Silvibacterium dinghuense: one gene and its partner. The protein of the gene in region 2 interacts with the protein of the main gene of each other region in a pairwise test. Links are inferred from orthologs where the notes say so. Each region holds a gene or a part of one and is shown on either strand. Other genes may lie near its edges. The genes, in order: rplA and thrS.

The links.
Region 1: the proteins of thrS (region 2) and rplA interact in binary tests that used the Escherichia coli proteins (3 or more experiments, as listed by UniProt). The link is inferred for Silvibacterium dinghuense from one-to-one orthologs.

The regions. Positions count from the first base shown.
Region 1 is NZ_SDMK01000004.1:419,749-422,903, reverse strand. The notes cover bases 63-2,902. They hold rplA (50S ribosomal protein L1), read left to right. Parts: upstream 63-1,047; coding sequence 1,048-1,758; downstream 1,759-2,902. Other genes in these bases: rplL (50S ribosomal protein L7/L12), read left to right, coding at 2,648-2,902; rplJ (50S ribosomal protein L10), read left to right, coding at 1,869-2,399; ESZ00_RS17805 (hypothetical protein), read left to right, coding at 365-961; ESZ00_RS17810 (PadR family transcriptional regulator), read right to left, coding at 63-66. In the rest of the region: more of ESZ00_RS17810, read right to left, coding at 1-62; more of rplL, read left to right, coding at 2,903-3,025. UniProt on the Escherichia coli protein: One of the primary rRNA binding proteins, it binds very close to the 3'-end of the 23S rRNA. Forms part of the L1 stalk. It is often not seen in high-resolution crystal structures, but can be seen in cryo_EM and 3D reconstruction models.
Region 2 is NZ_SDMK01000001.1:2,010,452-2,013,708, reverse strand. What follows is about bases 272-3,213. They hold thrS (threonine--tRNA ligase), read left to right. Parts: upstream 272-684; coding sequence 685-2,742; downstream 2,743-3,213. Other genes in these bases: ESZ00_RS07860 (hypothetical protein), read left to right, coding at 3,040-3,213; ESZ00_RS07870 (TspO/MBR family protein), read right to left, coding at 272-448. In the rest of the region: more of ESZ00_RS07870, read right to left, coding at 1-271; more of ESZ00_RS07860, read left to right, coding at 3,214-3,257. UniProt on the Escherichia coli protein: Catalyzes the attachment of threonine to tRNA(Thr) in a two-step reaction: L-threonine is first activated by ATP to form Thr-AMP and then transferred to the acceptor end of tRNA(Thr). The rate-limiting step is amino acid activation in the presence of tRNA.

The DNA of each region.
Region 1 (3,155 bases), on a different replicon or contig from region 2:
GCGTCGGGACAATATCTTCAGCACAAGCAGATCGAGCGAGCCTTGGAGAGCGTCGGGCCTTCTCATATATAGACAACTATATATAGACATCTTTACATAAGATCAAGTCCAAACGTACTTCTACCTGCAATTCCTGCGATGCCTGCAAATTGACAGGACAACTCAGGCATCGCCTTTACTCAACTGATGCCAACAAGCCAATGCACGGATCGATAGTGCCAGGACGCCTCGCGCAGGCGCGTGTTTCGCAAGAGTGAGGTGTGGATACATCCCAGCCCTCTACAATGAAATCCGGGCGATAGCCTCGCCGCACCAGAAGTGCCGTCCGTGCTTCGCAACCCTCGGCCTGAAGGAGAAGTTCCTGTTGCCCCCAGCGCGTCTGCGTTTCTGGCTCCCCAACTGGCCTGTCCTTCTTGCGGCAATCCTCTTTCTGGCCGCTGCCGCAGCGAATCTTGCCCTGATCCTGCGGGCTACGCACGGCGATCAGCTCTTCATCCTCGACGACGCCTACATCCACGCCGCCATTGCGAAGAACCTTCTGCTGCGCCATCTCTATGCGCCTTCGCCGGGGCCGTTCGCTACCGCCTCTTCGTCCATTCTGTGGCCGTACCTGCTGGCGCTGGTCTTCGCCGTCTTCGGCATGCACATGTGGCTGCTGCTGGCGATGAACCTGCTGCTCGGGCTTGCCGTGCTCTGGCTGTGCCATCGCATCTGGCGCGCGTGGGCTCCCGACGGCACTGCGGCCTATGAACTGCTGGCGCTGCTGGCTGCCGCGCTCGCAGAAGAACTGCAGGTTTCTCCGCTGCGCAGGCCGATGAAACGGTCCTGCTCCGGCCGAAATGACGACCCTTTCTCGTGGCTCTATGTGGATACGGCCTGGGTCGGATTGCCTCCATCCGTGGGGAAATATGCAGATTTCTCCCCGGGAATGGCTTGCATGGCGAAAGAAATCTGTGGATAATCAAAAGACGTGCCCGTATCTCTGCGGGTGCTTATACACCACGGCCGGCATGCAGCAGCGTCCGCGCGGTGGGAGACAGAGGAAGTATGTCGAGAAAAGTAAGCAAGAACGTCGCCAAGGCGCGCGCGGCCGTTGAGCCCCGCCCTTATACGCTTCAGGACGCAGTGCCGCTCCTGCAGCAGGTCAAGTTTGCCAAGTTCGATGAGACCGTCGATCTCACCCTTCGCCTGGGTGTCGACCCCCGCCACGCCGACCAGATGGTCCGCGGCACGGTGGTTCTGCCCCACGGCCTCGGTAAGACCAAGCGCGTGGCCGTGATCACCTCCGGCGACCGCCTGAAGGAAGCCGAAGCAGCCGGTGCGGAGTTCGTCGGCGGCGAAGATCTGGTCGAGAAGATCCAGAAGGAAAGCTGGACCGATTTCGACGCCCTGATCGCGACCCCGGACATGATGCGTTCGGTCGGCCGTCTCGGTAAGGTGCTCGGCCCCCGCGGCCTGATGCCGAACCCGAAGACCGGTACGGTGACCGCCGATGTGGCTGCCGCCGTCAAGGAAATCAAGGCCGGTAAGATCGAGTTCCGTACGGACAAGACTGCTCTCGTGCACGTTCCGGTGGGCAAGCTTTCGTTCCCCGTGGAGAAGCTGATCGACAACGCCATGACCGTCATCACCAGCGTCGTGCGCGCCAAGCCTTCGGCTGCCAAGGGCAAGTACATCAAGGGCATCACGCTCAGCTCGACGATGGGCCCCGGCATCCAGCTCGACGGCGCCGTAGCCGATACCGCCGCCAAGGCATAAAGACAGCCTCTAGCTTCTAGCTCCTAGCCGCTAGCAAGCCATCATGAGGCGCATGATATTGATTTTCAAATACTTAGCTAAAGGCTAGAAGCTAAGAGCTAGAGGCTATTATGGCATTGACTAAGGCAAAGAAGGCGGAGAAGGTCGCAGCGCTGACGGCGGAGCTTGAGAGCTCCACCAGCGCCATCGTTGGCACCTTCGCCAAGCTCACCGTGGCGCAGGATTTCGAGCTGCGCAAGACCGTTCGCGAGGCCGGCGGCCGTTATCGCGTACTCAAGAACAAGCTTGCGGCTCGCGCCTCGAAGGGCAGCCAGATCGAAGACGCGCTCCAGGGTCTGAAGGGCGTTTCGTCCGTGGCCTACACCAGCGGCGACCCGGTCGCGCTGGCCAAGGCGCTCGCCAAGTTCGTCGAAGACAACGCGCAGTTCACCTTCAAGCTCGGCATCGTTGACGGCAAGGTCATCAACGTGGACGAGGTCAAGTCCCTGGCCACCATGCCGGGCAAGGAAGAGATCTTCGCCAAGCTGCTCTACCTCATCAACGCTCCGGCCCAGCGCCTGGCCACGGTCATCAACGCGACCGGCCGCGATCTGGCCGTCGTCCTCGGACAGGGCGTCGAGAAGGAAAAGTTCGCAAGCTAGAAGTTCAGCTTTTAGCTGCTAGCTCCTAGCTTTTAGCTCCGATACGGCCGCCGCTCACTGCGGTGCCAGAGAACTAGCTAGCAGCTAGAGGCTAAAAGCTAAGAGCTGCTTTACAAGATTCGCCGCAGTGCTTCTTCGAGGTGTGTCGGTCTGGGCACATCGGAAACCTCGGGGCGGGGCGAGCGGCAACCGGCGGGCAAGACCCTCCGGCGCAGTACAAAATTCGATTCAAAAGTGGAGAAACTATCATGGCCGATTTACAGCAGTTGGAAGATCAGATTGTCAGCCTGAGCCTGCTCGACGCAGCCGCTCTGGTCAAGAAGCTTGAAGAGCGCCTCGGCGTCTCGGCCGCGGCTGCTGCCCCGGTTGTCGTGGCTGGCGGCGGCGCTGCCGCGGCTGCTCCGGCTGCCGCCGAGCAGACCGAGTTCACCGTCATCCTGAAGGATGCCGGCGCGAACAAGATCAACACCATCAAGGCCGTTCGCGAAGTCACCGCCCTGGGTCTGAAGGAAGCCAAGGACCTGGTCGACGGTGCTCCGAAGCCTCTGAAGGAGAACGTCAGCAAGGAAGACGCCGAAGCCATCAAGAAGAAGTTCGACGGCGTCGCCACCATCGAGATCAAGTAAGTGATCGGGGCGCAGGGCTCAGTCCTTCGGGCTTTTGCCTGACTGGAAACTGAGCCCTGAGCTCTGACGGCTGTTCTCGAGCAAGTTGCATGCCAAAGCGGAACGCGCTATGCTAGACAAGGTGCGTTCC
Region 2 (3,257 bases):
GAACCAGCAGCCACGCCGCGGTCACGCTCATCTTGCGGAAGGTCCAGATAGTCATCGTGATCGTCACCAGCAAGATCACGATATCCGCCAGTGCGGTCAGCATTTGGTGCCGCCCGAAAAAGGTCCAGTTCCACAGAAAGGCAAACGCCAGCTGGATCAGGAACAGCCGCAGCCCGCGCACCCGGCAGACGCTGGGCCGTGTCTTCCACACCATCCACGCCGAAATCCCCATCAGCACGAAAAGCACCGTCCACGTCGGTCCGAAGACCGCGTTCAGAGGCGTCAGCGACGGCTTGATGAGCCCCGCGTACCAGGTGGGAAGGCTGTGCACCGGAAAGATCGACGACACTCCGCTCACCGCCAGGCAAAGCAACAGCCATCCTGCCAGCGCCAGCGCCGCCATGGGGCGCGGCTCAAATGTCGATTGTTCCTGCGTTCCGGTGGTCATCCGTCCTCCCTGCATGAAACTTCAGTATGGGATGCTATCAGGATCGCGCCCCGCTCGCTCGAGGCGAGTCCATCATCGCTTCGTCTCAGGGCCCTGGCTTCAGCCCTGCCGTACCGATCGGAAATGGGCGGCCTTTAGCCCCTGCCTGCCTTCCGCTCCCTCGACGCGACCCGCCGCCAGCACATATCCTTGAAGGACAAGACTCACGCGCCACGGCGCAGGATCGACACATCTTCATGAGCGCACTACAGGATCAGATTCAGGTTCATCTCCCCGACGGCTCCGTTAAGGACTTCGCCGCCGGCGTCACGCCCTTCCAGGTCGCCGAAAGCATCTCGCCGCGCCTCGCCGCGGCCTCGGTCGTCGCCCGCATCCAGCCCCTCGACAGCAACACGACCGAGACCGGGCCGAAGGAAACGCCAGGCGCCGCGGCTACTTCCGACGACGCGGCCATGTATGCCGCAGAAGACGCAAACGCACCGCGCCTCGTCGATCTCGCCACGCCGCTCACCACCAGCGTGAAGCTCCAGCTCCTCACCGAGAAGGACCCTGACGCCCTCAAGGTCGTTCGCCACTCGGCTGCGCACGTGCTCGCCACCGCCGTCCTCGAGCTCTTCCCCGAGACCAAGCTCGGCCACGGCCCCGCAACCGACTCCGGCTTCTTCTACGACTTCTATCGTCCCACGCCCTTCACGCCCGAAGACCTCGAGAAGATCGAGAAGAAGATGGCCGAGGTCGTTGCGCGTGACGAGAAATTCACCCGTGAGTATGAGCCGCGCGAGAAAGGCCTGCATCGCTTCAAGGCCGACAACGACTTCATGAAGATCCACTTCATCGAGCGCTTCACGAAGGAGGGCGATGACATCTCCCTCTATCGCAACGGCGCGTTTGTGGACTTCTGCCGTGGGCCGCATGTGCCTTCGACCGGCCGCGTGAAGGCCTTCAAGGTCACCAATCTCGCCGGCGCCTACTGGCTCGGCGATGAGAAAAATCCGCAGCTCCAGCGCGTCTACGGCACGGCCTTCTTCTCCAAGAAGGAGATGGACGAGCACTTCGCCCGCCTCGAAGAGGCGGCGCGCCGCGATCATCGCGCGCTCGGCAAGCAGCTTGACCTGTTCTCGATCCAGGACCTCGCCGGTCCCGGCCTCATCTTCTGGCATCCGAAGGGCGCCATGATCCGCAAGATCATGGAAGACTGGATGCGCGAAGAATGTATCCGTCGCGGTTACGATCTGGTCTACACGCCGCACACCATGCGCGTGAACCTCTGGCAGACCAGCGGTCACGAGGGCTTCTACTCGGCCAACTTCTTCACCAAGATGGAGCTCGACGACGCGGATTATCGCCTGAAGCCGATGAACTGCCCGGGCCACATCCTCATCTACAAGAATTCACCCAAGAGCTACCGCGACCTGCCCGTCCGTTATGCCGAGCTCGGCAATGTCTATCGCTATGAGCGCTCCGGCACCATGCATGGACTGCTGCGCGTGCGCGGCTTTACCCAGGACGATGCTCACATCTTCTGCCGCCGCGATCAGGTCGAGAGCGAAATCGCTGCCTGCATCGACTTTGCGCAGTCGGTTCTCGAAACCTTCGGCTTCAAGGAGTTCAAGGTCGAGCTCTCCTCGTGGGACCCGAAGGATCGCCAGAGCTATGCGGGCTCCGACGCGGACTGGGAGCTGGCCATCGGCTCGCTTGAGCGCGTGCTGCAGGAGAAGGGCATCCCCTACAAGGAGATCCCCGGCGAGGCCGCCTTCTACGGTCCGAAGATCGACATGAAGCTGGTCGACGCCATCGGCCGCCTCTGGCAGCTCTCGACGGTGCAGTTCGACTTCAACCTGCCCGCGCGCTTCGAGCTTGAATATGTCGGCGAAGACGGCGAACGCCACCAGCCCGTCATGGTCCACCGCGCTCTCTTCGGCAGCGTGGAGCGCTTCTTCGGCGTGCTCATTGAGCACTACGCCGGAGCCTTTCCGCTATGGCTCGCGCCCATCCAGATCGGCCTCGTGCCCATCAGCGAGCGCCATCTGCCTTACGCACAACAGGTCGAGGCGGAGCTGAAGAAGGCCGGCTTCCGCGTGGAGCTCGACGCCCGCAACGAGAAGATGAACGCCAAGATCCGCGACCTCACCATGCAGAAGGTGCCCTACGTGCTCGTCATGGGCGACAAGGAAGCCGAGGCGAATGCCGTCAGCGTGCGCGCTCGCGGCAAGGGCGACCAGGGCTCGCAGCCGCTCGCCGACTTCATCGCTCACGCAGCGAAGCTGGCAGCGGAGAAGTCGCTCGAACTGTAATTCCTTATCATCGCAACCAAAAGCGGCGCGACCTCAGGTCACGCCGCTTTTGCTTTTCTGAACAAACGAAGACAAGGGTGCCCCGTCCAAGCTCTGCTTGGGCGGGAGGGCACGAATCCCACTGGCCGTAGTTGTGACTGACAACCGGCCACTGTCCTGTTTCTGTACAGGTTTACACCAAAGAATCGGCCAAAAGTGCCCGCAGGCATCTCCCAGAGGCATGAATTGCGCTTCTAACATCGGCATAGAAGCAGGAGACATGAGGACTCCTGTCACATTTTCTTGTGAGGATTCCCTATGTCGAACTCCCGGCCTGCAGAACCACTCCACGTCAGCTCCCGATTCCGCGATGCCGTTCTTTCGGCCGCCCTCAAGCTCGAGCAGCAGGCCTCGCTCGATGAGCGGCACGTACACACGCTCACTGACCCCGATCACCGCCGCCGTCATCGCCGCCTCGTCGACGAGCAGCTCATCAAGGCCTTCCGCCTGCGCGAGATGATCAAGCTGATGCGTGT